Regions from separate parts of the Lactobacillus sp. UBA5813 genome, predicted to be linked through region 1. Evidence: predicted binding sites of a transcription regulator. Region 1 holds the regulator's gene; each other region holds the start of a gene.
What was found. The regulator HrcA, encoded in region 1, represses chaperone genes, less so after heat shock. The targets are predictions, from matches to a motif close to TTAGCACTCNNNNNNNNNGAGTGCTAA.

Region 1 (8,035 bases):
TTTTTTGAATTTGCTGAGAGGTAAACTGAAAGGTTTAGGTCAGATTCAAAGCAAGCTCAGTTTTTCATATTTTCCTGTTGAAATAAATAATCCTGACAATATTACTTTGTATGAATTACAAGATCAAACCTCTTTTGAACAGTGGGAACTTAAACGTGAATTAAACTTGATGGATGCTGATCCCAATCTGCTTTGGCAACCTTTTGATACTTTAAGCGGTGGCGAACAGACCAAGGTATTACTCGCTTTGTCATTTACTAATAAGGATGCTTTTCCATTAATCGATGAGCCAACTGATCATTTGGATGAGGATAGCCGCGAGCAGGTTGTCCAATATCTTAAGAAGCATGATAAGGGTTATATCGTTGTTAGCCACGACCGTGATTTCTTGAATCAGGTGACCGACCATATCTTGGCTATTGAAAATACCGAAATTCATTTATATCAGGGTAATTATGCTGCTTATGAGGATACGAAAAATAAGCGCGATGAATTTAACCGTGAAAAGAATGCCAAGCTGAAAGGCAAAATCAAATCTTTAAATAATAAGAGCGTTCAGTTTAATAATTGGTCAGATAGTATCGAAGCCCAAAAGTACTGTGGAATGAAAACACAACACATTCTTAATAGAAGAACAAGACTGAACAAAGGAGCAATTGGTCATGCTGCAGAAAAAATGATGCGTAAAGCTAAAAATGTTGAGCACCGAATGGACAAAGCACTTAATGAGAAAAAAGGCCTCATGACCAACATCGAAGATGTGCCAGACTTAACAATGAATTTTCATCCGAATTATCATCAAATTTTGTTAGAAACACAGCATCTAAATTTAGAAATCCAAGGAAAGAAGCTTTTCCAGGATTTAAACTTGGTAGTCCAAAATCATTGTGTAGTTTCGCTTGAAGGCAAAAATGGCTCAGGTAAATCAACGTTTTTAAAACTGCTACTGGGACAGGCAAGGGACGTCAGTTATCAAGGCAAGTTTGAGCTTACAAACGGCCTATCGATTTCGTATTTGCCACAGGATTTTACTGAGTATACTGGGACTTTGAAAGAATTTGCGAATAAGCAAAAAATTTCTTATGAAGAGCTGCTAAATAATCTCAAGAAGATGGGTTTTCCAAGAGAAAGTTTTTCTACCAAGATTGAAGAGATGAGCATGGGTCAGCAAAAGCGTGTTGCGATAGCTAAATCATTAGTTGAACCAGCTGACTTATATTTATGGGATGAACCGGCAAATTATCTTGACGTTTTTAATCAGGATCAATTGATTAAACTGCTTAAGGAAAATAAGCCAGCTATGCTATTGGTTGAACACGACCAGTACTTTATTCAGCAGGTGACAGGCCGTCGGATTCATCTTAAAACTTTAACTTATAAAAAAGTCTAAAGAAAATTAGCACTCGTGTTGCAATACTGCTAGTTTTTAGTATAATATAATTTGTTAGCACCTGAGAGATACGAGTGCTAAAAGTGAGGGCGATGTTTATGTTGACCGAGCGTCAAGAATTAATACTAAAAACAATCATTCAGGATTTCACGCGTACTAACGAACCTGTCGGTTCAAAAACCGTGATGACACAGCTACCAATCAAAGTATCAAGTGCCACGATTAGAAACGAAATGGCAGTACTGGAAGACCAAGGCTTAATTGAAAAAACGCACTCTTCCAGCGGCCGGATTCCTTCTAGTGATGGTTATCGTTATTATCTTGATAATTTGGTTGTACCGTTGCAGCTTTCTGAATCAGTTTACAATCAAATAGTTGATCAATTAGATCGACCATTTCATCAAGTCAATGAAATTATGCAGGAAGCAGCAAAAATCCTTTCAGATTTGACCAATTACACTGCTTTTGCAGAAGGACCGGAAAGTCACGATGTAACGATTACGGGCTTTAGAATAGTGCCTCTTTCTAATCGTCAAATTATGGCGATCTTGGTCACCAGCGATGGCAATGTACAAAATCAGATTTATGCTTTACCGCACAATGTTCATGGCGATGAAATTGAAAAAGCAGTCAGAATGATCAATGATCAGCTAGTTGGCAAAAGATTGAAAGAAGTAACGCCAAGCTTGCTGAAGGCTTTGTCTTCAAAGAGCGTTGGTGGTGAGCATGCCGGCGAACTATTATCATTAGTTGAAGATGTGATCAAAGATGCAGCCAGCGAGCAAATGTATGTCGATGGCCGAATTAATCTTTTGAATAATGCTTCTGAAAATGATGTTAAAGATTTGCGTTCGCTATATGAATTAGTTGATCACAATGATCTGATCTCTGAATTATTAAATTGCAGTCCAGAAAAGGACAGCAAATATCCGGTTCAAGTAAGACTGGGTTCAGAACTTCCAGATGAATTGATTAAAAATTATAGTTTGCTGACTGCAGAATACAGCGTTGGTGATCACGGCAAAGGCACAATCGCTTTACTGGGACCAACCAATATGCCATATTCACAAATGATCGGTTTGCTTGAATACTTTAGAAACGAGCTAGCCAAGAAATTGCTCGATTATTATGGAAAATTTCAATAGACAATAAAGGAGGTTAGCCGTGAGTAAAGAAGAATTTCCAAGTGAAAAGAACTTGGATAAGGATAAAGAAGTTCCTAAAAAGGCTAAGACTGAAGATAAGAAGAAAAAGGGCGAAGCAAAGAAGGCCGATGATAATGCTAAAAAGCTAGAAGCTGAAATTGCTGCCTTGAAAGAAAAGAATAAGGAACTTGAAGATAAATACCTGCGTAGCGTAGCTGAGATTCAAAATGCTCAAAACCGCTATTCAAAGGAAAGAGCTCAACTTATCAAGTATGAATCACAAAGCTTGGCAAAAGATGTTTTGCCAGCCATGGACAATTTGGAAAGAGCATTAAGCGTAAAAGCTGACGATGCTGCTTCTAAGCAACTCCAAAAGGGTGTTCAAATGACTTTGGATTCACTTGTCAAAGCCATGAAAGCCCATGGCATCGTTGAGATCGATGCTGAAGGCGTAGAATTTGATCCGACATTGCATCAAGCTGTTCAAACAGTTGCTGCTAAAGATGATGATCAAAAAGGCCACGTTGTTCAGGTTTTACAAAAAGGATATCAATATAAAGACCGTACACTTAGACCAGCAATGGTTGTAGTTGCACAATAGAAGAGAGGAGTTTAACTTATGTCAAAAGTTATTGGTATTGACTTAGGTACTACCAACTCAGCAGTTGCAGTACTTGAAGGTAAAGAACCAAAAATTATCACTAATCCAGAAGGTAACCGTACTACTCCTTCTGTAGTTGCATTTAAGAATGGCGATATTCAAGTTGGTGACGTTGCAAAGCGTCAAGCAATTACCAACCCAAACACTATTGTTTCAATTAAGCGTCACATGGGTGAAGCTGATTACAAAGTTAAGGTTGGCGACAAGGAATACACTCCACAAGAAATCTCAGCCTTTATTTTGCAATACATCAAGAAGTTCTCAGAAGACTACTTGGGTGAAAAAGTAACAGACGCTGTTATTACTGTTCCTGCTTACTTTAACGATGCACAACGTCAAGCTACTAAGGATGCTGGTAAGATCGCTGGCTTGAACGTTAAGAGAATTATCAACGAACCAACTGCTTCAGCTTTAGCCTTTGGCCTTAACAAGGACCAAGATGAAAAAGTTTTGGTTTACGACCTTGGTGGTGGTACTTTCGATGTTTCCATCCTTCAATTAGGTGACGGTGTCTTCCAAGTATTGTCAACTAACGGTGATACTCACCTTGGTGGTGATGACTTTGATAAAGCCATCATGGATTGGTTGATCCAAAACTTTAAGGATGAAAATGGCGTTGACTTGTCTAAGGATAAGATGGCAATGCAACGTTTAAAGGATGCCGCAGAAAAGGCTAAGAAGGACTTGTCAGGCGTATCATCAACTCACATTTCTCTTCCATTCATTTCTGCCGGTGAATCAGGTCCACTTCACCTTGAAGCTGATTTAACTCGTGCTAAGTTTGATGAATTGACTGATGACTTGGTACAAAAGACCAAGATCCCATTTGACAACGCTTTAAAGGATGCCGGCTTGACTGTAAATGACATCGACAAGGTTATCTTAAACGGTGGTTCAACTCGTATTCCAGCCGTTCAAAAAGCTGTTAAGGAATGGTCTGGCAAGGAACCTGACCACTCAATCAACCCTGACGAAGCTGTTGCTTTGGGTGCAGCTATTCAAGGTGGTGTTATCTCAGGTGACGTTAAGGACATCGTTTTGCTTGATGTTACTCCATTGTCACTTGGTATTGAAACCATGGGTGGCGTCTTTACTAAGTTAATTGATAGAAACACTACTATTCCAACTTCAAAGAGTCAAATCTTCTCAACTGCAGCAGATAACCAACAAGCCGTAGATATTCACGTACTTCAAGGTGAACGTCCAATGGCAGCAGATGACAAGACGCTTGGCCGCTTTGAATTAACTGACATTCCACCTGCACCACGTGGTGTTCCTCAAATTCAAGTTACCTTCGATATCGACAAGAACGGTATCGTAAATGTATCTGCTAAGGATATGGGTACTGGTAAGGAACAAAAGATTACCATTAAGAGTTCATCTGGTTTGTCTGATGAAGAAATCAAGAAGATGCAAAAGGATGCTGAAGAACACGCTGACGAAGATAAGAAGCGTAAGGAAGAAGCAGACCTTAGAAATGAAGTTGATCAATTGATCTTCACTACTGACAAGACTTTGAAAGAAACTAAAGGCAAGTTGTCAGACAGCGACCGCAAACCAGTTGAAGATGCACTTGAAGCATTGAAGAAGGCTCAAAAGGACAACAACTTAGATGAAATGAAAGAAAAGAAAGATGCTTTGTCTAAGGCTGCCCAAGATTTAGCCGTTAAGCTTTACCAACAAAATGGTGGAGCTCAAGGTGCTCAAGGTCAAGCAGGGCCACAAGCAGGTCCTCAAGGCCCACAAGGTGGCAATCCAAATGGTGGCAACAATGGCGGTGCCCAAGATGGTAGTTTCCACAAAGTAGACCCAAATAAGTAAAAGGGTTTATAATTTGAATAGCCTATTAAGAAAAGAACTGCTTAAGGGTAGTTCTTTTCTTTTCAATAGTGAGGAGTTTAAATTTTGGCACAAGAAGATTACTACAAAGTTCTCGGTGTTGATCGAAATGCCAGTGAACAGGAAATTAATAAAGCATATCGTAGATTAGCCAAAAAGTATCACCCAGACCTAAACCATGAACCAGGCGCTGAAGAAAAGTATAAGCAGGTCAATGAAGCCTATGAAGTTTTGCATGATAAGCAAAAGCGGGCACAATATGATCAATTTGGTTCTGCTGGCGTTAACGGTCAAGGTGGCTTTGGGGGTGGTGCTCAAGGTGCTTATAGTGGCCAAGGCTTCGGTGGCTTTAGCGACTTCGGAGATATCTTTAACGATATCTTCGGTGGTGGTGCTGGCCAGCGTCAACAAGTAGATCCAACGGCACCGCAACGTGGTGAAGATTTGGATTACACTTTAACCATTGACTTTATGGATGCCATTAATGGTAAAAAGACGCAAGTTTCATACAATCGCAGCGAAACTTGTCAAGCCTGTCATGGTACTGGTGCTGAAAAAGGAACCCATCCAATTACCTGTGATAAATGTCATGGTACTGGCTATATGACTATTACTCAGAGATCAGTTTTTGGAATGTTGCAACGACAAACTGTTTGTGACAAGTGTCAAGGCAAGGGTGTTATTATTGAACATCCATGCAAGACCTGTCATGGTAAAGGAACAGTTGAAGCAAAGAATACTCTTGAAGTTGATATTCCAGCTGGCATTGATAATGGTCAGCAATTGCGCTATGAAGGTCAGGGTGAAGCTGGCAAGAACGGCGGCCCTTACGGTGACTTGTACATTAGCTACCGGATTAAGCCTTCTAAGGACTTTGAAAGACGTGGCAATACAATTTACACAACCGTTCCAATCTCCTTTGCGCAAGCAACTTTAGGCGACGAAATCAAAGTTAAGACCGTGCATGGTGAAAAGAATTTAAAGATTCCAGCTGGAACACAGCCAAACCAAAAGTTTACCCTTCGCGGTGAAGGCGTGCCTTACATTCGTGGCGGTGGCAATGGTGATCAAATCACTACTGTGGAAGTTAAGATTCCAAAGAAAGTTAATGAAGCTCAAAAACAAGCTTTGGTTGACTTTGTTAAGGCTAGTGGCGAATCAATCACTCCGCAAGGCAAGGGATTCTTTGAACGACTTAAAGACAAGCTGAACGGTGATTAAAAAGAATATAATCAAAGAAATACTCATTCGCAAGAATGAGTATTTTTTGATGCAGAAGTTTTATCTACACTGCTAGCTTTGCTATAATAAGTAAGATAGTAAAGGGTGAACACGTTTTATGGATTTAGAAAAATTAAAAGACTACCAAAAACATATTCGAAATTTCGCAATTGTAGCTCATATTGACCACGGTAAGTCTACAATTGCCGATAGAATTCTTGAATTAACAGATACAGTAAGTGAAAGACAACTCAAGAATCAGATGCTGGATGATATGCCGCTTGAACGTCAACGCGGTATTACTATTAAAATGAACTCAGTTGAAGTCAAGTACCATGCTGAAGATGGCGAAGACTACATTTTCCACCTGATCGATACACCAGGGCACGTGGACTTTTCTTATGAAGTCTCACGTTCTTTGGCTGCCTGTGAAGGGGCATTAATGGTCGTTGATGCTTCACAGGGTGTGCAAGCTCAGACTTTGGCCAACACTTATTTAGCTATCGATGATGATTTAGCCATTTTGCCTGTAATTAATAAAATCGATTTGCCTTCTGCTGACATTCCTAAGACTAAGGAAGAAATCCAAGAGATGCTCGGTCTGGATGCTTCAGAAGCTGCTGAAGTCTCTGGTAAAACCGGACAAGGCATCAAGGACATGCTTGAAAAAGTAGTAAAAGATATTCCAGCTCCATCTGGTGATATTACTGCACCGCTTAAGGCCTTGATTTTTGACTCTAAATACGATGACTATCGCGGCGTTGTCATGTCAGTCAAAATCGAAGATGGTGCGGTCAAGCCTGGTGACAAGATTCAGATTATGAATACAGGCAAGGAATACGAAGTTACCGAAGTTGGTGTTTCAAGTCCACATCCTATTAAAAAAGACATTTTGATTGCTGGGGATGTAGGCTACATTACTGCCAATATTAAATCGGTTCGTGAAACTCGTGTGGGTGATACTATCACTCAAGCGGATAATCCTACTGCAGAACCACTTCCGGGCTACCGGCAAATTCCACCAATGGTTTATTCTGGTATGTATCCAGTAGATAACCGTGACTATGAAGATTTAAAAGAAGCTCTGCAAAAGCTGCAGTTAAATGATGCAGCGCTCGAATTTGAGCCTGAAACTTCTACGGCTTTAGGCTTTGGTTTTCGTTGCGGATTCTTAGGTCTGTTACACATGGACGTTATTCAGGAGCGATTAGAACAAGAGTTCGACTTAGATCTGATCATGACCGCACCATCAGTTGATTATCATGCAATTATGAATGATGGTTCAACCAAGGTTATTGATAACCCATCAGATTTGCCAGATGCTGGTGAATACAAAGAAGTGCAAGAACCTTATGTTAAGGCTGAAATCATGGTACCAAACGACTTTGTTGGTCCAGTCATGGAACTTTGCCAAAGAAAACGTGGCGAATTTGTCACCATGGATTATCTTGACAAGTACAGAGTCAATGTCATCTACAACATGCCATTAGCCGAAATCATTTTTGACTTCTTTGACGATTTAAAGTCATCTACTAAAGGCTATGCTTCACTTGATTACAAAATTACGGGCTACCGTTCAACTGACCTGGTTAAGATTGATATTTTACTTAATAAAGAGCCAATTGATGCCCTCAGCTTTATCGCTCACAGATCAGAGGCTCAAGATCGTGCACGGCAAATGACTTCAATGCTTAAGAAATTAATCCCAAGACAAAACTTTGAAGTCGATATTCAAGGTGCGATCGGTGCTAAGATTATTTCACGGGCTACGATTAAGCC
Region 2 (8,035 bases), on a different contig from region 1:
AATTTTACAAGGTCTTGTTTGGCTGGCTGGCTACTCACGCTTCCGTCAATTCTTCTCACGCAGCTGGGTAACTTTAGTCTCAGGTATTCTTGATATCGTCGTGGGTATTTTATTCTTATGTTCATACGATATCGGCGGCTTAACAATTGCCTACCTGTTCGCTATTTGGTTCTTCGTTGATTCAATTGTCGGAATCAGTTTTTCATGGCACTTGAAGGACTTTTCAAAAGGCTACTTCATTTTCAATTTAATTATGAACATTTTAAGTTTGATTATCGCTGTTGTCTTAATTTTGAATCCAATTTTAGCTGCTCTTAGCTTGATCTGGTTGGTTGCGTTTTGGCTTTTGGTATTCGGTATTAACGAAATTATCACTGCTTGGATGCACCGTTAATTTAAAGAAATAACAAAAGGAGCCGAGAGGCTCTTTTTGTTTTTGAAAAGATTTAAAAGAAACACCCGGTATGCTATAATTAATTAGATAGGAGAGAGCACTATGGCTGATGAGAAAAAACAATTATTAATTGTGACCGGGATGAGTGGGGCCGGAAAAACGGTTGCTGCCCATGCCCTTGAAGATATGGGATATTTTGTCGTCGATAATTTGCCACCGACTTTGCTGGGGAGTTTTTGGGATTTGATTATCAATTCCAATGATTTCAAAAAAGTTGCTGTTGTAATCGACCTGCGTGTTAAGGACTTTTACAATGATTTGCTTAATGAAGTCAATTCTCTGGAAGATAACGGCAATGTGCAAGCAACGATTGTCTTTCTAGATTGCTCCGATGATACTCTGGTAGCAAGATATAAAGAAACAAGACGGCTTCCACCTTTAGCCACCAATGGCCGCCTTCTTGATGGAATTCAAGAAGAAAGACGAATTTTAACGCCAATCAAGAATAGATCAAATTACATTATTGATACGTCCAAAATTTCTACTAAAGAATTAAAACAGAAGCTTTTGAGTGAATTTAGCGATCGCAAACGTCAGCCATTCTCTATTGAAGTTATGTCATTTGGTTTCAAATATGGGATGCCGATTGATGCTGATATTGTGATGGATGTCAGGTTCTTGCCAAATCCATTCTATATTCCTGAATTAAGACCATTTACGGGTCTTGATAAGCGCGTATTTGATTACGTCATGAATAAGGAAGAAACACAGGCTTTTTATAAAAAGCTGCTTGATTTGCTGAATACTGCGATTCCGGGCTATATTAAAGAAGGCAAGGAAAAGCTGACAATTGCAATCGGCTGTACTGGTGGCCAGCACCGCAGCGTTTCGATTGCTCAACAATTGGCCCGCGATTTAGCTAAAAAGTATCCTGTTGATATTACTCACCGTGAAGTAAGTCGTTATCTAAGAAAGTAGGTGGCATAAGTGTCATATGCAGAAAACAGAATCATTAGAGTTATTAAAGGCAGACGGCCACGTGTTGTAGTTATTGGCGGTGGTACAGGCTTGCCAGTTATTCTCAATGCTCTAAAAGATCAAAATGCTGAAATCACCGCGATTGTCACTGTATCAGATGATGGTGGCTCTTCAGGTACGATCCGCAACTTTATTAACGTTGTTCCACCTGGTGATATTAGAAACGTTTTGGTTTCTTTAAGTGATATTTCTCAAGAAGAAAAGGATGTTTTCCAGTATCGATTTGATTCATCGGATTCATTCTTCTCAGGTCATGCTATCGGTAATTTGATTATTGCTGCTTTGAATGAAATGCATGGAAATATCTTCGATGCTGTTCAAAGTTTATCAAGGATGATGCATGTCGATGGGCACGTTTTTCCGGCTTCGAATGAACCGTTGACTTTAAATGCGGAATTTGTTGACGGGACTAAAGAATCTGGTGAAACGGAAATTACTTCAAAAGATAAAAGAATCAAACGAGTTTGGGTAACTGACACCGATGATGAGCAGCCAACGGCGGTGCTGCCTGTTTTAGCAGCTATTATGCAGGCTGATGCCGTTGTACTTGGCCCAGGAAGCTTATTTACTTCGATTTTGCCTAACTTGATGATTTCAAACTTAGGTCAAGCAGTTCGCGAAACCAAAGCTGAAGTAATTTATATTTGCAACATTATGACTCAGCGTGGTGAAACTGATCACTTTAGTGATGCCGACCACGTACGCGTTATTAATGAGCATTTGGGCGGACATTATATCAATACGGCATTGGTTAATGGCGCTAAAATCGATATGAGCAAATTCCACCCAGAAGATTATGATGAATACCTTGAACCTGTAAGAAATGATTTTAAAGGTTTAAGAGAACAAGAATGCCGAGTAATTACGGACGACTTTATTGATCAGCGTCATGGTTTGGTCTTCCATGACGGACATAAGGTTGGTAAAGAAATTATCAATTTAGCTTTCGAAGCGATGTCAAGAAAGCGTATGGATGAAGATAATGGCTAGTTATGCTAGCGATGTGAAAAAAGAGCTAACTTCTTTAGAGGTGCATCCGGAACACGCTAAAGCCGAGTTAGCTGCTTTTTTGCGAATGAACGGGGTTTTAAATCTTCACGATCACCAATTTAGTCTAGATATTACAACTGAAAATCCAGCCATTGCTAGAAGAGTTTTTACTTTAATTAAAGTTGCTTTTGGTGTTGAGCCGTTATTGATCGTTTCCCGTAAGATGAAATTAAAGAAGAATAATCAATATCTGGTTCGGCTGCAGCAAAAAGTAAACGATATTTTGGAAGCATTGCAGATTTGGGATCCAGAAAAGGGCTTGATTACCCGTGTACCCGAACGAATTATGAATTCCCACGAAGGAGCAATGTCTTATTTGCGAGGTGCCTTTTTGGCCGGTGGCAGCGTAAACAATCCGGAAACCAGTCGTTATCATTTGGAAATTTATTCTACTTATGAAGACCATAACGAAGATCTGGCTAAGCTGATGAATAAGTATTTTTACTTAAATGCAAAGACAACCAAGCGGCGCAGTGGCTACATTGTTTATTTAAAGGAAGCTGAAAAGATCGGAGACTTTTTGCATATTGTTGGGGCATTGAATGCAATGCTGTCTTTTGAAGATTTGAGAATTATGCGTGATATGCGCAATTCAGTTAATCGATTGGTAAATTGCGATACCGCTAATTTGAAAAAAACAGCAACAGCAGCCGCAAAGCAGGTAGAAGATATTCAACTGATCGATGAGAAAAAGGGCATTGATAGCCTTCCTGAAAAGTTGCAGAATTTGGCTAGATTCCGTTTGACACATCCAGAACTTTCCTTAAAAGAGGTAGCTGAACAAGTACCGGATGGCCCAATTTCAAAATCAGGCGTTAACCATCGCTTTAAACGTTTGCATGAAATTGCTGATAATTTAAGAGACTAAAAAAAGACGAAGGAAATTTTTCCTTCGTCTTTTGCTTTAACTAGCAGAACTATTACTTCTTCTTGTTGACCATAATCTCATCGATCAAGCCATATTCCTTAGCTTCTTCAGCAGTTAAGTAGTTGTCACGTTCGGTATCCTTTTGAATCTTGTCCAAAGGTTGACCAGTAGTTTCGTGCAAAATTTTGTTGATCTTCTTACGGCTCTTCAAAATTTCATCAGCTGCGATTTGAATATCAGTCTGTTGACCTTGAGCACCACCCAGTGGTTGGTGAATCAAAACGGTAGAGTTAGGTAAAGCAAAACGCTTGCCTTTAGTACCGCTGGTCAAAAGAATTGAAGCCATTGAAGCAGCCAGCCCAATTGCAATTGTTGAAACATCTGACTTAATAAAGTTCATTGTATCCATAATTGCAAGACCAGAAGTGATAACACCACCTGGAGAATTGATGTAAAGTGAAATATCTTTTGTATTGTCTTGTGCGTCAAGAAATAATAATTGGGCGATAATTGAATTGGCCATTTGGTCATTGATTTCGCCATGAAGCATAATAATTCTGTCTTTTAATAGGCGTGAGTAAATGTCATAAGCACGTTCACCACGCGCAGTTTGCTCAATAACTGTAGGTACAAGCATATATTTGCCTCCTCAAAAATCATTAGCACTCTTTCAAGTACAGTGCTAATTAAATCACTTACGCACATGACTGTCAAACAAAGTGTATTGATTTTGTATTTTTTATTTCAGCACTTTTATATTACAATAGCATTATCTGAGTATTTAGGTAATGGAGGAAACAATTTGAACTATAAGAAATTTTTAGCCGTAGGTTCAGTTGCGTTGTTTGGTGTTGGCTTATTTGGTTTTGCCAATGGTGTAAATGCTGCTTCTACTGATGAAGCCACTACTAGCAAAAAAACAGATACAACCAAAAAGGCCGCTCAAACAGTAACTAGTTATCAATTAATGACCAAGGTTGCCGGTAGCAAAAACTACACGGTGTGGAAAAATGTTCGTAACGGTAAGGTTTCTACCAAAGTGGCAGACGCAATTAATTTCCGTTATAACCACATTCAATCAAACCAAAGCATTAAAACCAGCAAGTATACTTATTGGTTGATTTATGTCGATGGTCGTCGTGTAGGTTGGGTAAACCAACGTTACTTTGCTCGAAACAAGATTTCTGTTCCTAAGACAGTTTCTTTGGTAAACAATCCAAATTATAGTTTCAATACTAGAGACGCAATTAGCTATGCAACCGATAGCACTGGTACTGTTGTTGACAATACTGAAGTAACAGTTTCAAAAGATACCATTGATTGTGGTACTGCTGGTACTACCAAAGTTACATATTCTTATGGATCAGGTTCAGCAACTTCAACTGTAACAGTTAGAAAGACTACTTCTGAAGGTATTGCTGATGCTGATAAGGTTACAGCTAAGACAGGTACCAACAAGTTACCCAGTTGGGTTAGCCACTATGGTGCATCTTTGAACTACTTAAGTCCAACAGATTTCACCGCAGAAACTAAGACCCACAGCTGGACCAGTGATGATATGACTTTAACTACTAGATTATATCAACCAGTCTTCTTAAGCGTTGAGACTGATACTACTCGTGATGGTAATATCAACCGTGTAGGTCATATTCCAGAAGGGGTTACTGTTTCAGATGGGTGGGCATACACTAGTTTATTAAGTCACATCAACTTGACTTCTGGTCACGTCGTTGGCTACAACTTGAACAAACTTGTAAGTCCATACAACCCACAATATTTATTAACCATGTCACAAAGCAAATTTAATACTTACGTTAAGAACATTAAGGTAAGTCCATATGTTCCAATTGGCCACGGTCAATCAATGGGTGCAAGTTCTAAGTATGTTTACTTATTGGCTAATGACAATAGTAAAGTTGACTCCGATGCTTCTGAAGAAATCATTCAACTTAACAAGACTGATTTAACTATCCACAAGATCTGGACCATTAAATGCTGGAATGGCAGCAGCGCATCACCACGCTACTTCAAGAATGCCGTTATCGTTAACGATTACTTGATGTATGGCCTTTACTACGATTCAACTAAAGATCGTTATGAATACTGGAGATTTGACCGTACCGGTGATAACTGGAACCCAACTATTGTTGGTGCAACCAGCAGCACTTTTGTAGGCAATAACGAACCAGTTCAAGGCTTTACTTATGATTCTACTAACAAGAACTTCTACATTGCTTTTAACGATTTGATCGTTCGTTTAGGCACTGATGGTACTATCAAGAAGTCATACACATTTACTACTGGACGTGAAATTGAAGGCATCTCAGTCAGCGACAACAAGTTATACGCTAACTTGGCTCAACGTGCTGAATTGCTTGAAAGCAACAGTCTCAAGTAAGACAAATAAAAACAGCTAAAGCAATCTTGGCTTTAGCTGTTTTTTTGTGCTTTCTTTTCTAATTTTTGACATTCTGAACACAGACCGTAGATTTCCAGGTGACTGGAAAAGGCATTAAATCCGGTTTGTTTCTCAGCCTCAACTCGCATTTTATTTTCAATCTGATCAAAATTTGGGTAAAAAACATCAGAAATTTTGCCGCAATTTTTACAAATGATATGAAAATGGGGCTTCATGAAAAAGTCATAGTGAGTCGAATTATCACCGTTTTTAATCTCAATTACAATGCCAACACTGATCAGAGTGTTTAAAGTATTATATATCGTTGCCTTGTTAAGCTGCTGATCATGGGCCAGATCGGTATATATTGTATCCACAGTAGGATGATTGTGATGTTCCATCAGATATTCCAGTATCTTTTGTCTAGGCCTAGTTGCCTTTAAATGATGATCATGAAGAATATCTTTAGCACTAGTCAATTTTCTCACCTCATATTTCTAAGCTGAGTTTAGCATTAAAAAAATAAAACCGCCCGAAAAAGGACGGTTTTATTTATAATTATTCTAAATATGATTAACTTAATTTGGCGTCTTGATGCTTTTTGATAGCAGGCAAGATAATACCCAAAGCGATCAAGATAATTGGCGTAATGATATTTAAGAACAAGGTAAATGGATCTGGTGAGTAAATTCCCATGATACAGCAGGCTGCAGTAACAAAGAAACACCAAATTCCGGCTGTGTAGGCCAAGCCTTGATGCTTAGTCATCTGATAAGTAGTGTTTTTAGCAAATTTTTGCTGTTGCTTTCTTAACGCAATGTAGGCTGCAAATACCCAAAGGTAACGCATTGGCATTGTAGTTGAGTTCAATTTAACCAGTTGAGCCATAACTGCTTGAGCATTTGGAAGCAAAGCTTGGGCTACGATTAAGCCACCAGAAAGGATGATAACCATCCAGATACCATTGATATATGCGCCATGTTTGTTAAGTTTCAACAAGCGCTTAGGAATATACTCTTTTGCTTCCTTGCTTCCCAAAAGCATTCTAAGTGGCGCATCGATACTGATTACCAAAGTAGAGAACTGACCAATAACGTTGCACCAAGAATAGATGTACATGAGTAAGCCGCCAACATGGTAGTATTGCCCCAATTTATCAAAGGCTATATATGCACCGTTAGAAATGTATTCGTTCAAGTTGTTGTTAACAACTTTAGGATCAAACATCAAAGCCATAGCAAATGTTCCTAAAATAGCGGATACCATAACCATAATCGCTAAGGCCATCATTGCCTTAGGGAAGTTTTTTGATGGATCTTTAACCTTATTTACATAAGGAGAAATCTTTTCACAGCCACCAACCCCGAATACCAAGATGGATAGTGAGGTTAGGTATTTAACATTGAAAGTTGGCATCAAATTCTTCCAATTCCAGTTAATGCTGTAATAAGAAGCATGTGGATTAAGTGCAGGAGCTGCAAACATCATGATGATGAATAGAATTGACATGATAAACATTGAAGTTCCGGCAACTGTGGCTAAACCTTTAAGAACAGGAATACCACGACTGGCAACCCAGCAGAAGAATAAGAAGACAGCTAAGGTGGCTAATTGTGTGGTAAAGGTTGGCAAGGCATCATACCAATTAGTATTGCCAAAAATGCCCCAAGCCATAGCTCTCAAACCACCGGTACCTTTACTTGAAATATAAACAACGTGACAAGCCCAATAGGTCCAACCTGCATAGTAGGCCCATTTGGCACCCATTGTGGCGTTAACCCATGAGGAAACACCACCTTCGGAGTTTTTAAAAGTAGCACCAAGTTCACCAACCATTAGTGCATAAGGAACAAAATAAAGCAGGAACATGACGATCCAGCTGAAAATAACTCTTGTTCCGTCGAAGTAGACATAACCATTAACAACGTTACCAAAGCCCCAGACAGTTGAGAAGGCCATCATTGCTAAGGTAGTCCACATCATTTTTTTTTGATTATTTTCCGTTTCTACCATAAATATCTCCTATATCTAAAAACAATTGTGAACTTTTTACATTATACTCTACATATATATATAATACCTCTGCATTAATATTCTTCTAATAAAAAACTAGTAATTGATAAATGAAATAATATGCTAAAATACTAGAGTATTAGTTTCTTTTGCTTTGGAGGAATATGAATGAAAAGTAAATGGAAATTTGCTGCCATAGCAGCAGGTATTTTGTTAGCAAGTTCAGTAGGTATCGCAAGCAATGAAACAGTTTCTGCTAAAAGCTACAGCAAAG
Region 3 (8,035 bases), on a different contig from region 1:
TTTTCCAAATTGTATCCGGAACGTCAATGTAGTGCCAATAATCAATCATTGAGGTCCGATGCTTAGCTGAAATATCCATTGCTAGTTTTGCCAAAAGCGGATTTTCTCCGATTCCGCAAGTAGTATAAAGACCAAGCGTATCATGAATATCTTTTTGAATTTTATGGCCCACATAATACGGATCATCCCCGAATAAACGCCAAGACTTCGTCATATCAATCATGCTCTCGTCGATTGAATAAACATGGATATCGTCTTCTGCGGCGTATTTGCGAAAAATATCCAGTACTTGCATGCTGCGTTTAATGTATAAATTCATGTGCGGTTCAACCAGCATTAATTTATCTTTTCCAGCTTTAAATGCTGCTTTGGGAATATCACGCGCCCGCATAACATTCGAAAGACCATATTTTTTCTTAGCAAGCGGCGAGGCAGCCATAATTAGTCCTGATCCAAAACTAGAATGAGGCTGATGTGACATTACCGCCAGCACTGCTTTCATCGGATTAATCCCCATGCGCAAAGCTTCGCAGCTGGCAAAAAAGGACTTGTTATCAATCATAAAAATTAAACGATGCGGCTCATAGCGATAGTCATACATCAATCTCAGCTCTTTTCTTCAAACACTTGTTCGATAGTTATATTATACGAACAGATGTTTGAAAAAGCAACAAAAAATAGGAGGCTACTTTACCTCCACAATTGTTACAGAATAGTCTCCAGCTGGCGCTGAAACCGTAACACTGCTGCCGGCCTGCTGCTTCATAATTGCCTGCCCTAATGGCGAATCAAAGGCAGTCTTTCCTTTTGCTAAATCTGCCTCCATCCGACCAACAATTTGATATTCTTCTGTTTCTTCATCATCGTCGAATTTCAAAACGACGGTTGAACCCATGTTGACCTTACCATCGTTCTTAGCTTCAATTACTTCAGCGTACTTAAGCTGCTTGCCTAAATAACGCAAGCGACTCTGCAAGTGACCTAAATCACGCTTGGCTTCAGTATATTCAGTATTCTCAGATAAATCACCCATCGATCTGGCCTGTTGCAAAATTTTAATGCGGCGAGGACGATCCTTTTTTAAACGTGCAATTTCATCTTCAATTTCTTTATACCCTTCTGGAGTCATTTTTTGATAATAAACCATCTTTAAATTAGCTCTTTTCTGTTGTCTATGCTTGATTTTAAAAAATTATCCACAAGGTGTAAAGCTTGTTTAATCAACTTTTTAAATATTTTTAGCACTATACACTTCAGAGTGCTAAATAGTTGAATAATTAATAAAAGCTACTACAATAATCAGTGTAAGGAATGAAAGGAAGTCTTGAATATGGCAAACGAATTGATGAATCGTCACAACGATATGTTTGATGCAATGAATGATTGGTTTGGTTTTCCAAAGAACCTTTTCGATGATAAAGAAATAAGCGACTTAATGCAATCCGATGTCGCTGAAAGTGACAAAGATTACGTTGTAAAGATTGACATGCCTGGAATGAATAAATCAGACATCAATTTAAACTACCGTGATGGGATCTTAAGCGTTGATGCTTCAAGAAAATCATTCAAAGATGAAAGTGACAAGAAACGCAATATTATCCACAAAGAAAGAACCGAAGGACATGTTTCTCGTTCATTTAGATTGCCAAATGTAGTTGCAAATCAGATTCATGCAAAGTATGATGATGGTGTATTGACTGTTACTTTGCCGAAGCAAGCTGCTGATAGCAGTGACAGTTCAATTAAAATTGATTAGTTTATAGAATATTTCAAGAAGTCCCTATAAATTAACAATTTACATAATTCTCTAAGGAAAGTGGATTCAGTAAAGTTAGTCCACTTTTCTTTTACTTTAAATAAAATTAGGCATAAAATAGTAATTAATTTAAGAAAAGATTAAAAGGGAGATTTTTTATGGCTCATGAATTAACTCTGCAAGAACTCGATGAGTTTTCAAAAGAATTCAACGCAGATCCTCAAAATCAAGTTATTGCCCGCGCTGCTCAAAGAAGCGGCGTTCTTGAAGCTTCATATAATGAACGCGTTCAAGGTGAATTAACTCGCGTATTTTCAACTGAATTAGATACTGACAATGTTACCAACCAAAAGCATTCTGGTCGTTGCTGGCTCTTTTCAGCATTAAACATTACTCGTCACTTCTTTGGCAAGAAGTACAAAGCTAAGAACTTCACTTTCTCACAAGCTTACAACTTCTTCTGGGACAAGATCGAGCGGGCCAATATTTTTTACGATCAAGTATTGAAGAATGCTGACAAGCCCCTTGACTCACGTGAAGTTAGGGCTGACTTAGACTTTGCTGGCGGCGATGGTGGTCAATTCCATATGGCTGCAGCTTTGATCGCTAAGTACGGTGTCGTTCCTTCATACGCAATGCCAGAAAATGCCAATACAAATGACACCACCGGCTTTGCTACTGCTTTGGGTGACAAGCTTAAGAAGGATACTCTTGTTTTGCGTAAGTTAAAACAAGAAGGCAAAGACAAAGAAATTGAAAAGACCCGCAAGAAATTCTTGAGCGAAGTTTACCGCATGACTGCAATCGCAGTTGGTGAACCACCTAAGAAGTTTGACCTTGAATACCGTGATGATGATAAGAAGTATCATTTGGAAAAGAACTTAACTCCAACTGAATTCTTGCACAAGTATTTAGGCGATTTGGACTTTGACGACTATGTTGTTTTGACAAACGCTCCTGACCACGAATACAACAAGCTTTACGGCCTTCCAGGTGAAGACAACATCGAAGGTTCATACAGAATCAAGCTTTTAAACGTACCAATGGAATACTTGTCACAAGCAGCTATTGCTCAATTAAAAGATGGCGAAGCTGTTTGGTTTGGTAACGATGTTCTTCGTCAAATGGACCGTAAGACCGGTTACCTTGATACTAACCTTTACAAATTGAATGATTTGTTTGGCGTTAACCTTGATATGAGCAAGGCTGATCGTTTAAGAACCGGTGTAGGCATGGTTAGCCATGCTATGACTTTAGTTGGTGTCGATGAAGACAACGGCGACATTCGTCAATGGAAGGTAGAAAATTCTTGGGGTGATAAATCTGGTGCCAAGGGTTACTACGTTATGAACAACGATTGGTTCAACGACTATGTTTACGAAGTTGTTGTTCATAAGAAGTATTTGACTGCTGAGCAAAAGAAGCTTGCTGAAGGTGAAATTACTGACCTTCCACTTTGGGACTCATTAGCATAAATCAGAATTAAAATACTAAAAAAGGCTTTGAGAAAATTCTCAAAGCCTTTTTTAGTATCAAGATGTGTTCAACATCAAAAAACAAGTTTTTGTGTCCAAGGTTAGCTTGCTTGCTTCGCAATCAAGATGTGTTCAACATCAAAAAACAAGTTTTTGTGTTGAACATCATTCATAACTCTCCGCTACCTTTTGATAATGCTCTACCTCATCGTCACTGCATCTTACAAAGTGACCTGGGCGAATCTCGTGCATTGACCGCGGCTTGCCGTCCATTTCTTCTTTTTGAGCATCATAAGCGATTCTGTGCCGGTTTCTTTCAACCTCAGGATCAGGTACAGGCACAGCAGAAATTAAACTCTTAGTGTAGTCATGAAGCGGTTTGTCATAAACTGCATCTGCCGGACCAACTTCCAGCAATTTACCGAAGTGCATAACCCCAATTCGATCAGAAATAAACTTAACCATTGATAAATCGTGGGCAATAAACAAATAGGTCAAGCCATGCTTCTTCTGCAAATCGATCATCAAGTTAACAACTTGGGCCTGAATCGATACATCCAAAGCAGAAATTGGTTCATCAGCAACAATAAATTTTGGTTCTACTGCCAAAGCGCGAGCAATCCCAATTCTTTGTCTCTGACCACCAGAGAATTCGTGTGGAAAACGACTGGCGTGACTACGGTTTAAACCGACAGTTTCAAGCAGTTCTTCAACCTTTTCTCGACGTTCTTCCTTGTTTTTCACCAAATGGTGAATATCCAGCCCTTCAGCGATAATATCTTCAACCGTCATTCTAGGGTTAAGTGATGCATATGGATCCTGAAAAATCATTTGGGCATCCCGCCGGAAGGCCAATTTTTCTTCACGACTCTTTAAATTCTCAACATTCTTGCCTTCAAAAATCACTTCACCAGCCGTTGGTTTATAAAGCTGCAAAATTGAACGTCCGGTCGTTGTTTTCCCTGAACCTGATTCACCTACCAAGCCAAAAGTTTCACCTTCATAGATATCAAAACTAACATCGTCAACAGCCTTGGTGATTACGCGACCATTTTTAAAGTATTGCTTTAAATGCTTCACTTGCAAAAGCTTTTTCTTTTCTGGCATAAATATCTCCTTTCAGCTGTTACTAGTTTTGCTCTACTTTATCTTGTTCTTGCATTAGCTTAAATTTCTTCCACCGTCTTTGAATTTCCAGAGGTGGTTCTACCTTCGGTGCCCCTGGCGCAAGCAGCCAAGTAGCAGCATAATGCGTATCTGATACCTTAAAGAAAGGTGGTTTACGCTGTACGTCAATCTTCATTGCATATTTGTTTCTTGGAGCGAATGGATCGCCTTTTGGCGGATCAAGCAGATCTGGTGGCGTACCTGGAATTGATTCCAAAGTGTTGCTTTCCAAAGTAGGCATTGAGTTAATCAGGCCCCAAGTATATGGGTGCTGTGGGTTATAAAAGATTTCATCAACCGTGCCATACTCCATGAATTCACCGGCATACATAACGGCAACGCGATCGGCCATTCCGGCAACTACGCCCAAGTCGTGCGTTATGAAAATAATAGAAGTTTTAACCCGCTTTTGCAGACTATTCATCAAGTCCAAAATTTCGGCCTGTACCGTTACGTCCAAAGCAGTTGTTGGTTCATCTGCCAGCAGAATCTCAGGTTCACAGATCAGTGCAATCGCAATCACGATTCTCTGCCGCATCCCACCTGAAAATTGGTGCGGATATTCATTGATTCTTTCTTCGGCATTTGGAATACCTACGGCCTTCATCATTTCCAAGGCTTTGGCCCAAGCTTCCTTCTTTGAAGCTCCCTTATGTTTGATCAAAGGTTCCGCAATTTGTTGTCCAATTTTCATCGTTGGATCCAGTGAAGTCATCGGATCCTGGAAAATCATTGCAATTTCATTGCCACGAATCTTTTGCCATTCTTTTTCCGAAATATCCAGCAAATTTTTTCCATGGAAATCAATTTCGCCACCCATGATTTGCGCATTACGGGCAAGCAATCCGATAATCGAACGCGTAGTAACTGATTTTCCTGAACCTGATTCACCTACGATCGCTAACGTTTCACCTTCGTTTAAGTGGAAAGACACATTGCGAATTGCCTTAACTTCACCAGCATAGGTATGGAAGTCGATTTTCAAATTTTTAACATCTAAAATTCTCTTTGGCATTTAGCTTCTGCCTCCCTATCTTTGTCCCTTAGGATCGAACGCATCACGTAAGCCATCACCTAATAAGTTGAAAGCAATCATCAAAATACAAAGGACAATTGCTGGATACCACATTTGATATGACAAGAATTGGAAGTTCTTTTGACCTTCGTTAAGCAATACACCCAATGAAGTTTGAGGAGCTGTAATCCCAATTCCGATGAAGCTCAGGAATGCTTCGAAGAAGATGGCACTTGGAATGGTGTACATCGTCTGAATAATGATGATACTTGAAAGGTTAGGAATTAAGTGCTTAATCGCAATCTTCCAACCTGATTCACCTAATGAACGTGCTGCTAAAATATATTCTTCATTCTTTAAACTCAAGGTCTCCGCCCTGATCTGCCGGGCCATTGTTGTCCAACTAGAAATGGCAATTGCCAAGATAATTGAAGTAATACCTGGTTTTAAAACAATCAGCATCAAAACAACGATAATCAAATTAGGAACAGAGGAGATAATTTCAATAATCCGCTGCATGACGTTATCGACTCCTCCGCCTTTCCATCCGGAAATTATTCCGTACGCGACTCCGATCGTCAGATCGAAGAAGGCAGCTACCAGGGCAACGATCAGTGAAATCTTAGTACCGTAAATAATTCTTTGGCCCAATGAACGACCTAAGTAATCCGTTCCGGCTAAGAAATATTTATTCTTCGGCACATTGTTTTGGGCATAAGCATCAACCCATTGACCATTTTGTTTGATCTTGCCGTTCAAGCCATTAATGGCACTACAGCCTGGAACCTTAGCTGGCAAGTTGGCATATTGTGGATTGGATTTAACCAAAGTTGCCTTATTAATAAATGGCGTTGAGCCAAAAGCTATAACCACCATCAAAATAATTACAATTGCAGACAAAACCGCTGCTTTTCTTTGCTTGAATCTGATCCAAACGTTTTGACCAAATGAAAGTGCCGGACCCGCAATTTTTTCATTATCTTGAGCCTGACTCTTTGGTAATGGTTCAAAGGCATCTGGACTAAGTTTTAAATCTTTTTCATCCATAGATCATTAATTCTCGTTTCCAGCTAATCTAATTCTTGGGTCAATCAAGCCATAAACAATATCCGTGATCAGCAATACGATGACCAATCCGATACAGTAGACCATCGTAATTCCCATAATTGTTGGGTAATCATTCGTCAAAATTGACTTAACAAATTGTTCCCCGATTCCAGGAATATTGAAGATATTTTCAATAACCATTGAACCAGTCATCAAAGCTACCGCATATGGTCCAATTAAAGTAACCAGTGGAATAACTGAGTTACGCATTGCGTGCTTGCGGATAACTTCAATTCTGCTCAAACCTTTGGCCTTACCTAATTCAATATAGTCACTGCTTAAAGTATCAACCATGCTCGTTCTGATGAACCGCGCGGTTTCAGCTAATGGACCTACCGCCAAGGCGATGGTTGGCAAAATCGTTTCTGAGAATTGACCCCAGCCAGCGATTGGGAACCAACCTAATTTCAAACCGATGTAGTACTGCAGAAGAACTGCTAAAACAAAGTTAGGGACCGATTTACCAATAATTGCAAAAACAGTTGCTGTAGAATCAACCCATGTGCCTTGTCTCATTGCGGCAATTGCACCGATGATAACGCCCAAAACAACACCAAGAATTAAGGCTTGCAAACCTAATTGACAAGATGCACCTAGACGAGAGGCAATTAATGATGAAACTGGCTGGTTGCTGTATTGGAAGGATGTTCCAAAATCACCATGGAGCATTCCTCCGATATAAATGAGATATTGCAACCAAACAGGTTTATTCAAACCATATTGCTCATTCATAATTTTTAACTGTGTTGGCGTCATCTTTGCTTCATTAGCATATGGAGAACCTGGCATTAATTTCATTAAGAAAAAAGTTACCGTTGCTACAATAAACAAAGTGAGGAACATATATAAAATACGTTTTAATAAGTATTTAGCCATATTAACAGCTCCCTATTTTTGTTTTAATCTTCACATCATTTTTTAATGTTTGGTCTAATTATAGCAGAAAAATGGAAATTGTCTAAGAAAATAACATATTAATTAAAAAAATAAGAGAAAAGGATCAAATCCTTTTCTCTTATTGCTTGCTATATCTACTATTAGCTATTTTATTTAAATTACTTATAGTTAGGAGCTGCCTTAGTCATTTGCACATCGTGTGGGTGTGATTCACGCAAACCAGCATTGGTAATTTGAACAAATTGTGCCTTATCAATCAATTCGTTAATGTTTGCGGCACCACAGTAGCCCATGCCTGAACGAAGGCCACCATCGATTTGGAAGACAACATCGCTGACATCACCCTTGTATTCAACACGAGCTTCAACACCTTCAGGAACAAGCTTGTTGGCTTCGTTAACACCGCCTTGGAAGTAACGGTCGCTTGAACCATGAGCTTGAGCCATAGCACCAACTGAACCCATGCCACGGTAGCGCTTGTACTTCTTGCCGTTATCTTCAAAAATATCGCCAGGAGCTTCGGTAGTACCTGAAAGCATGCTTCCGAGCATTACGGCATTACCACCTGCTGCTAAAGCCTTAACAACGTCACCAGAGTACTTAATACCACCATCGGCA
Region 4 (8,035 bases), on a different contig from region 1:
TAATTGCTTAGCAAGTTCCGTCTTACCAACACCAGTTGGTCCAGTAAGAAGGAATGAACCTGTTGGACGGTCGTTGTCTTTGAAGATTTGCTTACGAGCAATAGCGTCAGTAATAACATCAATTGCCTTGTCTTGGTCGATAACGACTGCCTTTAATTTGTTAGTTAAATCAAGGTTCTTCTTAGCTTCATCAGCGTGAAGTTCGCTCATTGGAATATTAGTCTTTTCTTCAATCAGCTTGTAGATGTCTTTTTCGCTAACTACTGGAGTTTTAGCCTTGTCAGCAGTCTTCAATTCTTCTTGAAGCTTTTCGATTTCAGTCTTTAATTCTCCAGCTTTCTTGTAGTCTTCAGCCTTAGCAGCTTCGTCTTTCTTAGCTTCTAAAGCGTGAATTCTAGTCTTCAAGCTTTCTTCCTCATGTGGGTCAACTGTCAAAGCCTTCTTGGCACCAGCTTCATCCATCAAGTCAATGGCTTTGTCTGGTAAGTAGCGTCCTTGAATGTATCTTTCTGATAATTCAACAGCTAACTTAAGAGCATCGTCATTGTATTTTACGTGGTGGAAGCTTTCGTATCTCTTCTTTAAACCTTCCAAGATCTTAATTGCAACATCAGTTGTTGGTTCTGGAACTTGAACAGGTTGGAATCTACGTGCTAAAGCTGAGTCCTTTTCAATTCTTTGGTATTCACTAGTAGTAGTGGCACCGATTAACTTCAACTCACCGCTTGCAAGAGCTGGCTTCAAAATGTTAGCAGCGTCGCCGTTGTTAGTTTCTGAGTCAGTTGAACCTGCACCAACAATGTTGTGTAATTCGTCGATGAAAAGAACGATGTTAGGGTTCTCCTTAGCTTGGTCGATAACTTCCTTTAATTTTTCTTCGAAGCTGCCACGTAAGCTTGAACCAGCAACCATATCATTAATGTTAATAGAAATGATGTGCATGTCCTTCATCTTAGATGGAACATTGCCTTCTGCGATTCTTTCAGCCAAGCCTTCAACAATTGCAGTCTTACCTACACCAGCAGGTCCAATCAATACAGGATTGTTCTTCTTGCGTCTTGATAAAATTTCAATTACTTCATCAATTTGCTCGTCGCGACCAATCACTGGGTCGTACTTGTTGTTCTTAGCTTGTTCAACTAAGTCGATCCCAATTGATTTTTCCTTCTTTTGTTGTGGGGCTTGAACCATTCTTTGTTGACTTGGGTTAGCATTTGAGCTCATATTGCTGTAGTAAGCACTTGAGCCATTTGGTGTTCTGTTAAAGTCATCATTAAAGAATGAACGGTTTAATTCGTTAAATAAGTTGTCAAAATCATTGTTAAAGTATGCCATTGCCAAACACTCCCTTATATTTATTTATGTCTTTTTATGAAATTAGCGCTCTCGCTTGTTGAGTGCTAACTCGTCACACTTATAAGTATATCAGGTTATCCACAGATTACAAGCAATTTTCAAAAGTTTTCCACAATTACGCTAATTTTATGCTTTTTTGCAAAAAATATGCTCACAAATGCCGGTATATGGCCATTCTTTGGCCACATAAAATGTTAAAGAAATTCTTAAGATCTAAGATTTTTTGCTTGTTTTTTCGAAAAAGCAATAAAGGTTTTCCACAAAAAAATAAAAAGAGAACCTGAAATTTTATTCAGATTCTCAATCTTTATTTATTGTCTTTTTCTTTGTTTTCTTTCGTCCTGCGGCTAGTGTTCTTGGAATTGGTCTTGCCCAATAGACTATTATTTTTCTTCTTATCTAACAAGTATTGTTTAATCGCTGCTACCACTTCTTTATTCTGTGGCAAATCGGTGTGCGTAGCGTCACTGCCAGTAATAGTTATCTCCGTAAATTGCTTTACTTGATTTTGAAAAATATATTTACCCGCGTGGACACTGGCCTCAGGAACGATTCCGTCTGAGTCGTAATTTTCACCACCGAGTAAAGAATAAACGATTAGATTCTTCGGCAAATTCTTGCGGTATTTGATGAGATCCGACAACATCTGCGTTTTGTGACTAACATTGCTTTCACTGAAGATAAATGGTGAGGCCAAGGTCATTAATTTTTTGATCTTAATATCAGACTTGTAGTAAGAATAGTAATGCTCCAGCCAATACGTCCAGATCAGGCCGCCATTGGAGTGACCGAAGGCCTTAAAATTATTGAATTTGTAGGTTTGTGAGACTTGATAAAAGGCTTCATCCAGCCAGGAAGCCTGTTTTTTGATATTGCTGTAGCCATCATGGTTGTTTTGAAAACCAACTACAATAATGGGCTCATTGTCACCGTGATTAATCGAACCAGAAAAATCAAGGCTGCCATTAGTACCAACTTTAATCTTCAATACGCTGTGAGGATGGGGATTGTTTTTGTTCAAAAGTGCTATTAAAGAGTCAAAACGGTTAATGCTGGCACTTGACCCCGGAATCATAATAAGTGGCGATACAAGCGATTTTCTTCTTTGAGCCCGGTCACGGTTAGTAGTCTTCATCCATGAAAAAGCTGGAATTGATAAGGCAAGTATTATCAGAAAAAGGATAACCAACCATTTAACATTTTTTCGATTAAATTTGAGCTTGGTCATATGCCCTCAACTCCTCACTAATTCGACGACCGATAATAACAAACGGAAGCAGCAATAAAATATCCAGAATAAACAGCAAAATAGTAAAGATAAAGGTAGCCCAGTTGCCGTTAGAGCCAAAGAACGAGATTAAAATTCCCGGTGTTCCCTCAAGAACTGGATAAACTGGTGGCATAAGTAAATGAAGCGAGATTGCGCCAGCAGCAATTAATTCATTAATCGCTGGAATTAAAATTACTGGTAAAAGATAGAGCGGATTAAGAATAAGCGGAATTCCGATTGCTAATCCATTTTTTGCACCAAATGCGACCGGCAGGAGGTTGAGCTTGGCAATATCTTCAATTTCCTTATTATTGGTGTACAGCAGCAAGATAACCGTCAGAGCCAGTGTAATTGAAGCATCCCCCATCAGACCATAGCTTTGAATCATTGAACTGCCCAAGAATTTATAGGGCACATTAGCGGCACTGCCATGACGCAAAGCATAGTTCAAGTTAACCAGAGCGGCACCCGAATTATTGTCGTGGGCAAGGGATTGAACGGGATAGCCGATTCCGCACCACCACAATAGCATTGACAGCATCGTTAGCAAGATGACTACTGCAAGATTGTTAGAGCTGCGCAGGTTGGTAACAATGCTTTTTACAGAGTAGGAATCAAGCAGTCGAATTTTGAAAAAGTACAGAATAAGGCCAAGAACAAGGCCAAACAAGATAGTGACTATTGCCGGTTTAAGCGATTGGCGCGCCCGCTTTTGAATTTCTTCAACATGCTCGACTTTGATATGCACATAATCTTGCCCAAGCCAGCGAAAAATCTGGCCTACAAAATAACCGATCAGCATAGCAATAAGCAAGCCATTAATACTCAGAAATCTTGAATAGAAAGTTACTTGGCTATTGGCGGTTTGAGCATTGCCTGTCAAATAAGCACACAGCATAATTACCAGAACTGAGGTAATCCCTGCCATTGTCGCATCTTTGTGATAAAGCCGTGCGGTATAAACCGCTGAAAAGTAGGCCACATAGATGCCAAAAATACTGAAAGTAACTCGAATCATCCCTGAGGACAAAAAATAGCCCAGATTCCAAATTTGATCAGACATTGAATAATCAAAGTTAAACAAGTTATAGATCAAACTATCAGGTGAGAAAATGCAGTCACGAATTATTTTAAAATAAGCGCCGATTGTCGCTACTGGCATCAGCATAACGAAAGTTCTTTGAACAACTCTAAAAAAAGACCGCCTTCTAAGCCAAAACAGTCCCTGGGTAATATTATTGATCATTCTTGCTGGCTCCTAATTTTTATTATAGACATTATACCTAATTATTCTTGATAAAAAAGTGTCATGTTATAATTATAGGAAAGAAATAAAGGTGAAATTATGGCACGAAAAAAGATCGAATTAGACAAAGATATTGAAAATTTAGTTGCAAAATATATCGACACTACTGAAATTGATTGGAACAAATTAGTTAACAAATCTTTGAAATACTATATTACTAATAAGTTGAATTCAAAAGAAGTTAAAAAGCTTATCAAGGATAGTGATGCGGAATCAGCAAAATACCTTGATGAATATGTTCGCAACAATATTGATAATCACTGGAATATGTAGTTTGTTGTTATTAGCAAAAAAAGCTTGATCTGTAGTGACCCCCGAAATTCGGACACGGATTTCGGGGGTCACTACATTGATCTTTGCTTTTTTGTCATCATGCATAAAAACCACCTTCCTATTTCAAATTATACGGAAGGTGGTTTCAATAAAATATTTTACTGCTCTAAAATAGCGATAATTTAGTTTTCCTTAAGGAATTGGTCACCAGCTAAATCACGGTAAAAGTTGACCATGGTTTGACGGTAATATGGAACAAGCCAGATAAAACCGATTCCCAAAGTAATGACGCTAAGAATAGCCCAACCGATGAAGCTTAACCACAAAACGAACAAATCAGTCTTATGACCATTCATCAAATGACGACTCTTTGTAATTGCTTCCGTCATCGTTGGCGTTTTGCCTGCATCATAAAGATCCTTCATGATGTATGGCGTCATTGCATATGAGAAAGCCTTAATAATCCCTGGAATAATGAACAGAAGCGTCCATAAAATAAGGAAGATCAATTCTACCAAATAAGTGATAAATGAACTCGTGAACTTGCCATCAGTATAAGCACTAAACATGCCTTTGAAGATATTTGGCTGATCGCCTTTGTCTCTGAATTGCAAAAGCGTGTAGTAAACGCCCCAAACGATTAAACCGAGCAGCACGCTAACGATTAAATTAATCACTGATGAAGTCGTGCTTTGATGATAAACAACGCCATTTGCCATTTCATCGATGCGAGTATAAACGATTTCGCGCTTATCAAAAATCAAAGACACAATATCTTCAGCAACATAAATAATCACATATGCAAATAATGACAGACAAACTGCCCAGCCCCAATGACCACGAAGTTGGTCCTTGGCTGCTTGTTTTAATTCTTTTCTGCTCATTTTTCTCCTCCAAAATGATTTCAATTACGTTTTCTTAACTGTTACAGTTTAGCCCACTTTGTATATGAGGTCTAATTTAGGCATAAAAAAAGCCTAATCCCACCAACATTGGAACTAGGCTCACACAGTGAAATACCACCACTTCTGACCACATATAGAAGATAACATTTTCGCTACCGGAGAAAATGACTACTTTCCTTAGTGGCGGTACATGAAAAGTTTAGCATTCAAAATGTTAAAAAACAACACTTCTACCTGCTTAATATAAAAATATTTTTGATCATTTTCGATCTAAGTCAAGCATCATTGTCATGATATGATCAATTCGTTTTTTCAAATATGAAAATTTCTTATGATCAACACGATTAGACTGAATAATGATCATATTCTTACCATCATTTGTAGTACGCAAGAAGGTAAAATATCCGTCTCCCGCACCATTGGCACTCTTAAAGACTTTAGTATTATAAAAGCCACCATTATAATATTTTGGTGCTTTGCCATGATACAAGACAGAGCGACTGCTATTCGTTAGCAATTTGCCAACAAGCATTTCTCTGACAACTTTTGCCAAATCACTATCGGACATTGCCACCGAACCAGCACCTAATTCATTATGAGCATCAGCAACTACTTGCGAATATTTTACCCGGTGGTACTTACCATCAAGGTAGTTATAACTATGAACCCAGCCACTTGCTTTAAGCGCAGCCGGATCTGCCCATAAGAATACTGTATGCTTTAATTTCAATGGTTTAACAAATGTCTTTTCAAACATTTGCTCATATGTCTTTTTCTCAAGCTGAGCTAAAATACCGCACAAATAAACGTAATTGAGTGAAGTATAGTGCCACTTGCCAAATTGCTGCTTATTGAACACGGTCTTCTTCACATCGGCCTTAAAGTTGTCCGCATCAGAGACGAAATCATCAGTTCCCAATGTCTGACCTGACTTGATATCCAGTCCCGAAGTCATATCCAGCAAGTTAGCAATAGTTATTTGATCAGCACCAGCTACAGTTGGATAAAACCTGCTCAATTTCGTCTTCAACGATAATTTTTTAGCCTCAATTTCACGCATGATCATGGCAGCTGTCATTGATTTTTGCACTGAATTGATTAAGTAGCTAGTGTCAGCCTTATTGGCCGTTGAATATTTCAGCCAAGTCTTATTATTTTTGATAACAAGAACCGAGCCTTTAATTCCTAATTGGTCAATAGCATGTCGCACTATTTTTTTTTCTTTTAAATCATCAAGATGATTCTTAGTTAAGTTTAAGCTCTTGACCTTAGTAGTATTTTGCCACTTCTTTGAGTAATAATAATTGCTCATTGAGTAGTCGTAGCGTTCATTAGGCAAACGCATGAACTTTCTTACTGCTTTATCAACAGCAATCCAACCATTCCAGCCCAAGTGAATCGTATCGGTCATGAAATACTTCTTGTTGCCATCTTTTGACAAGTCTTCAATATTTTCAAAACCTTGACTGGTCAACTGTTTTTCTATTTTAGCAACTGACTTTTGATACATCTTCATTGATAAGCCTGTGTACTTAGCCCATTTAGCATTAACAGGCGGAATGATGAACAAAACGTTGGTATGCTGCTTAGCAAATTGATTAAGCATCAACTCAAAGTCCGCATATTCAGGTGACTTGACGTAATCGAAATTGCGTTGACTGCCCTTTAACTTCTTAAGAACTTTCTTTGGCAAACGTGTCCGATAAAAAGTATTATCAATTCCCAAATTATTGGAGTTGGTATGCATTGCTGCTTGTTCATCCGCTATTTTCTTCAAAGCAGCTTCAGAATAAGTCTTAGGCAAAAGCTTTTCTTCCTTTTCAATCTTGTTGATTCTGTCTCGCAATTGGAAGGAGCTGAAGAATTTGTCTTCATTAGCCAGCATCCGTTCACGAGCCTTCAATAAGAAACGATCCCGACTAGAAAGCTTTTTGCCTGCCGCTACTTTTTTCAAGCAAGATTTAATAATTCCTGCTTTTACAGTTGGCATAGATGCAATTCTAGCCGCAGCATAACGATCAGTTTTTGTGTTTTTGGCATGTAGCAAGAAAATGGCCGTCTCAAGTGGAGAATAATACAGATCAAAGGCAGCAGGGTCTTGACCTTCCTTGGTAAACCATTGTGGTGAAATAATCACAACAGCCTTTTTATTCTTCAATTGCTTGCTAGTTCCCTGCATCCCTACAAACTGAGCCAGGCTTTGACTGCCAGGGCCACCAAGCAAAAACGGCCGATAACTGCGGTGATACTTCGCAGCTAAGACACTTGGGTGAAGCGGATCAAAACGTGATAATTCACTTGAACCATAGAAAGGCACATATCCACTATCAAATGCTTCCTGCTTCATCTTTATCCCTTTAAAGACTGTATGCGTTTCCGAATTGGCAGCTTCATAGATTGAACTCTTAGAAAAAGTTCTTTCCCATGGCAATAAAAAGACAATGATCAACAGAACAATTGCACATAAAACCGGGCCAAAGATTTGCCAGAGCCGGCGTTTATTACTCATTTTCTAAGCTTTCCACCTTTGCAACGATCTTAGCTGGAGTATCCCATTCTGCACGGTTGAATTCTGATACAGGAACATCGATACCGAACTTTTCTTGCAAATTCAAAAGCATTTGAACGCTTGCCATTGAATCGAGCAAACCATTTTCAAAAATATTTTCATCCATTTGATCTGATAAATCTTCACCAGTCAAATCATTCAAAATGTTTAAAACTTCTTTTTTTGTGTCCATTATTAATACCCCTCAAATAATTAAAATTTCTATCTCCTATACTTATTTCCATCCAAACCATAATTGGCTAAGAAAACCGGAGAAGATCAGCATCCCGAAACAAATAACCTGGAAAGTAATAAAAATTGCAAACCCTTTAGTAAATTTATTAGAAGGAATAGTCTTCTTATGTTTCCGCTTAAAT

Region 2: the regulator HrcA is predicted to act here: its motif matches at 4,010-4,036, upstream of clpP (ATP-dependent Clp endopeptidase proteolytic subunit ClpP).
Region 3: the regulator HrcA is predicted to act here: its motif matches at 1,239-1,265, upstream of B2008_RS02575 (Hsp20/alpha crystallin family protein).
Region 4: the regulator HrcA is predicted to act here: its motif matches at 1,378-1,404, upstream of B2008_RS00325 (ATP-dependent Clp protease ATP-binding subunit).

Annotation. Positions count from the first base shown of each region.
Region 1 covers NZ_DICZ01000015.1:12,793-20,827, reverse strand. Annotated here, with positions in the region: gene abc-f (ribosomal protection-like ABC-F family protein) at 1-1,390, shown strand, start outside; gene hrcA (heat-inducible transcriptional repressor HrcA) at 1,489-2,535, shown strand; gene grpE (nucleotide exchange factor GrpE) at 2,555-3,136, shown strand; gene dnaK (molecular chaperone DnaK) at 3,155-5,017, shown strand; gene dnaJ (molecular chaperone DnaJ) at 5,102-6,256, shown strand; gene lepA (translation elongation factor 4) at 6,375-8,035, shown strand, end outside.
Region 2 covers NZ_DICZ01000044.1:118,624-126,658, forward strand. Annotated here, with positions in the region: gene B2008_RS07990 (HdeD family acid-resistance protein) at 1-394, shown strand, start outside; gene rapZ (RNase adapter RapZ) at 497-1,372, shown strand; gene B2008_RS08000 (gluconeogenesis factor YvcK family protein) at 1,382-2,422, shown strand; gene whiA (DNA-binding protein WhiA) at 2,415-3,350, shown strand; gene clpP (ATP-dependent Clp endopeptidase proteolytic subunit ClpP) at 3,403-3,987, opposite strand; gene B2008_RS08015 (GW dipeptide domain-containing protein) at 4,153-5,748, shown strand; gene B2008_RS08020 (Fur family transcriptional regulator) at 5,781-6,227, opposite strand; gene B2008_RS08025 (APC family permease) at 6,322-7,761, opposite strand; partial or broken gene B2008_RS08030 (hypothetical protein) at 7,930-8,035, shown strand, end outside.
Region 3 covers NZ_DICZ01000014.1:35,492-43,526, forward strand. Annotated here, with positions in the region: gene B2008_RS02565 (Y-family DNA polymerase) at 1-601, opposite strand, end outside; gene greA (transcription elongation factor GreA) at 686-1,147, opposite strand; gene B2008_RS02575 (Hsp20/alpha crystallin family protein) at 1,331-1,756, shown strand; gene B2008_RS02580 (C1 family peptidase) at 1,915-3,231, shown strand; gene B2008_RS02585 (ABC transporter ATP-binding protein) at 3,397-4,338, opposite strand; gene B2008_RS02590 (ABC transporter ATP-binding protein) at 4,361-5,413, opposite strand; gene B2008_RS02595 (ABC transporter permease) at 5,429-6,460, opposite strand; gene opp3b (oligopeptide ABC transporter permease) at 6,467-7,396, opposite strand; gene guaB (IMP dehydrogenase) at 7,576-8,035, opposite strand, start outside.
Region 4 covers NZ_DICZ01000004.1:1,555-9,589, forward strand. Annotated here, with positions in the region: gene B2008_RS00325 (ATP-dependent Clp protease ATP-binding subunit) at 1-1,335, opposite strand, end outside; gene B2008_RS00330 (alpha/beta hydrolase) at 1,664-2,584, opposite strand; gene B2008_RS00335 (PTS transporter subunit EIIC) at 2,565-3,872, opposite strand; gene B2008_RS00340 (hypothetical protein) at 3,972-4,205, shown strand; gene B2008_RS00345 (DUF975 family protein) at 4,388-5,089, opposite strand; gene dltD (D-alanyl-lipoteichoic acid biosynthesis protein DltD) at 5,370-7,619, opposite strand; gene dltC (D-alanine--poly(phosphoribitol) ligase subunit DltC) at 7,612-7,851, opposite strand; gene dltB (D-alanyl-lipoteichoic acid biosynthesis protein DltB) at 7,894-8,035, opposite strand, start outside.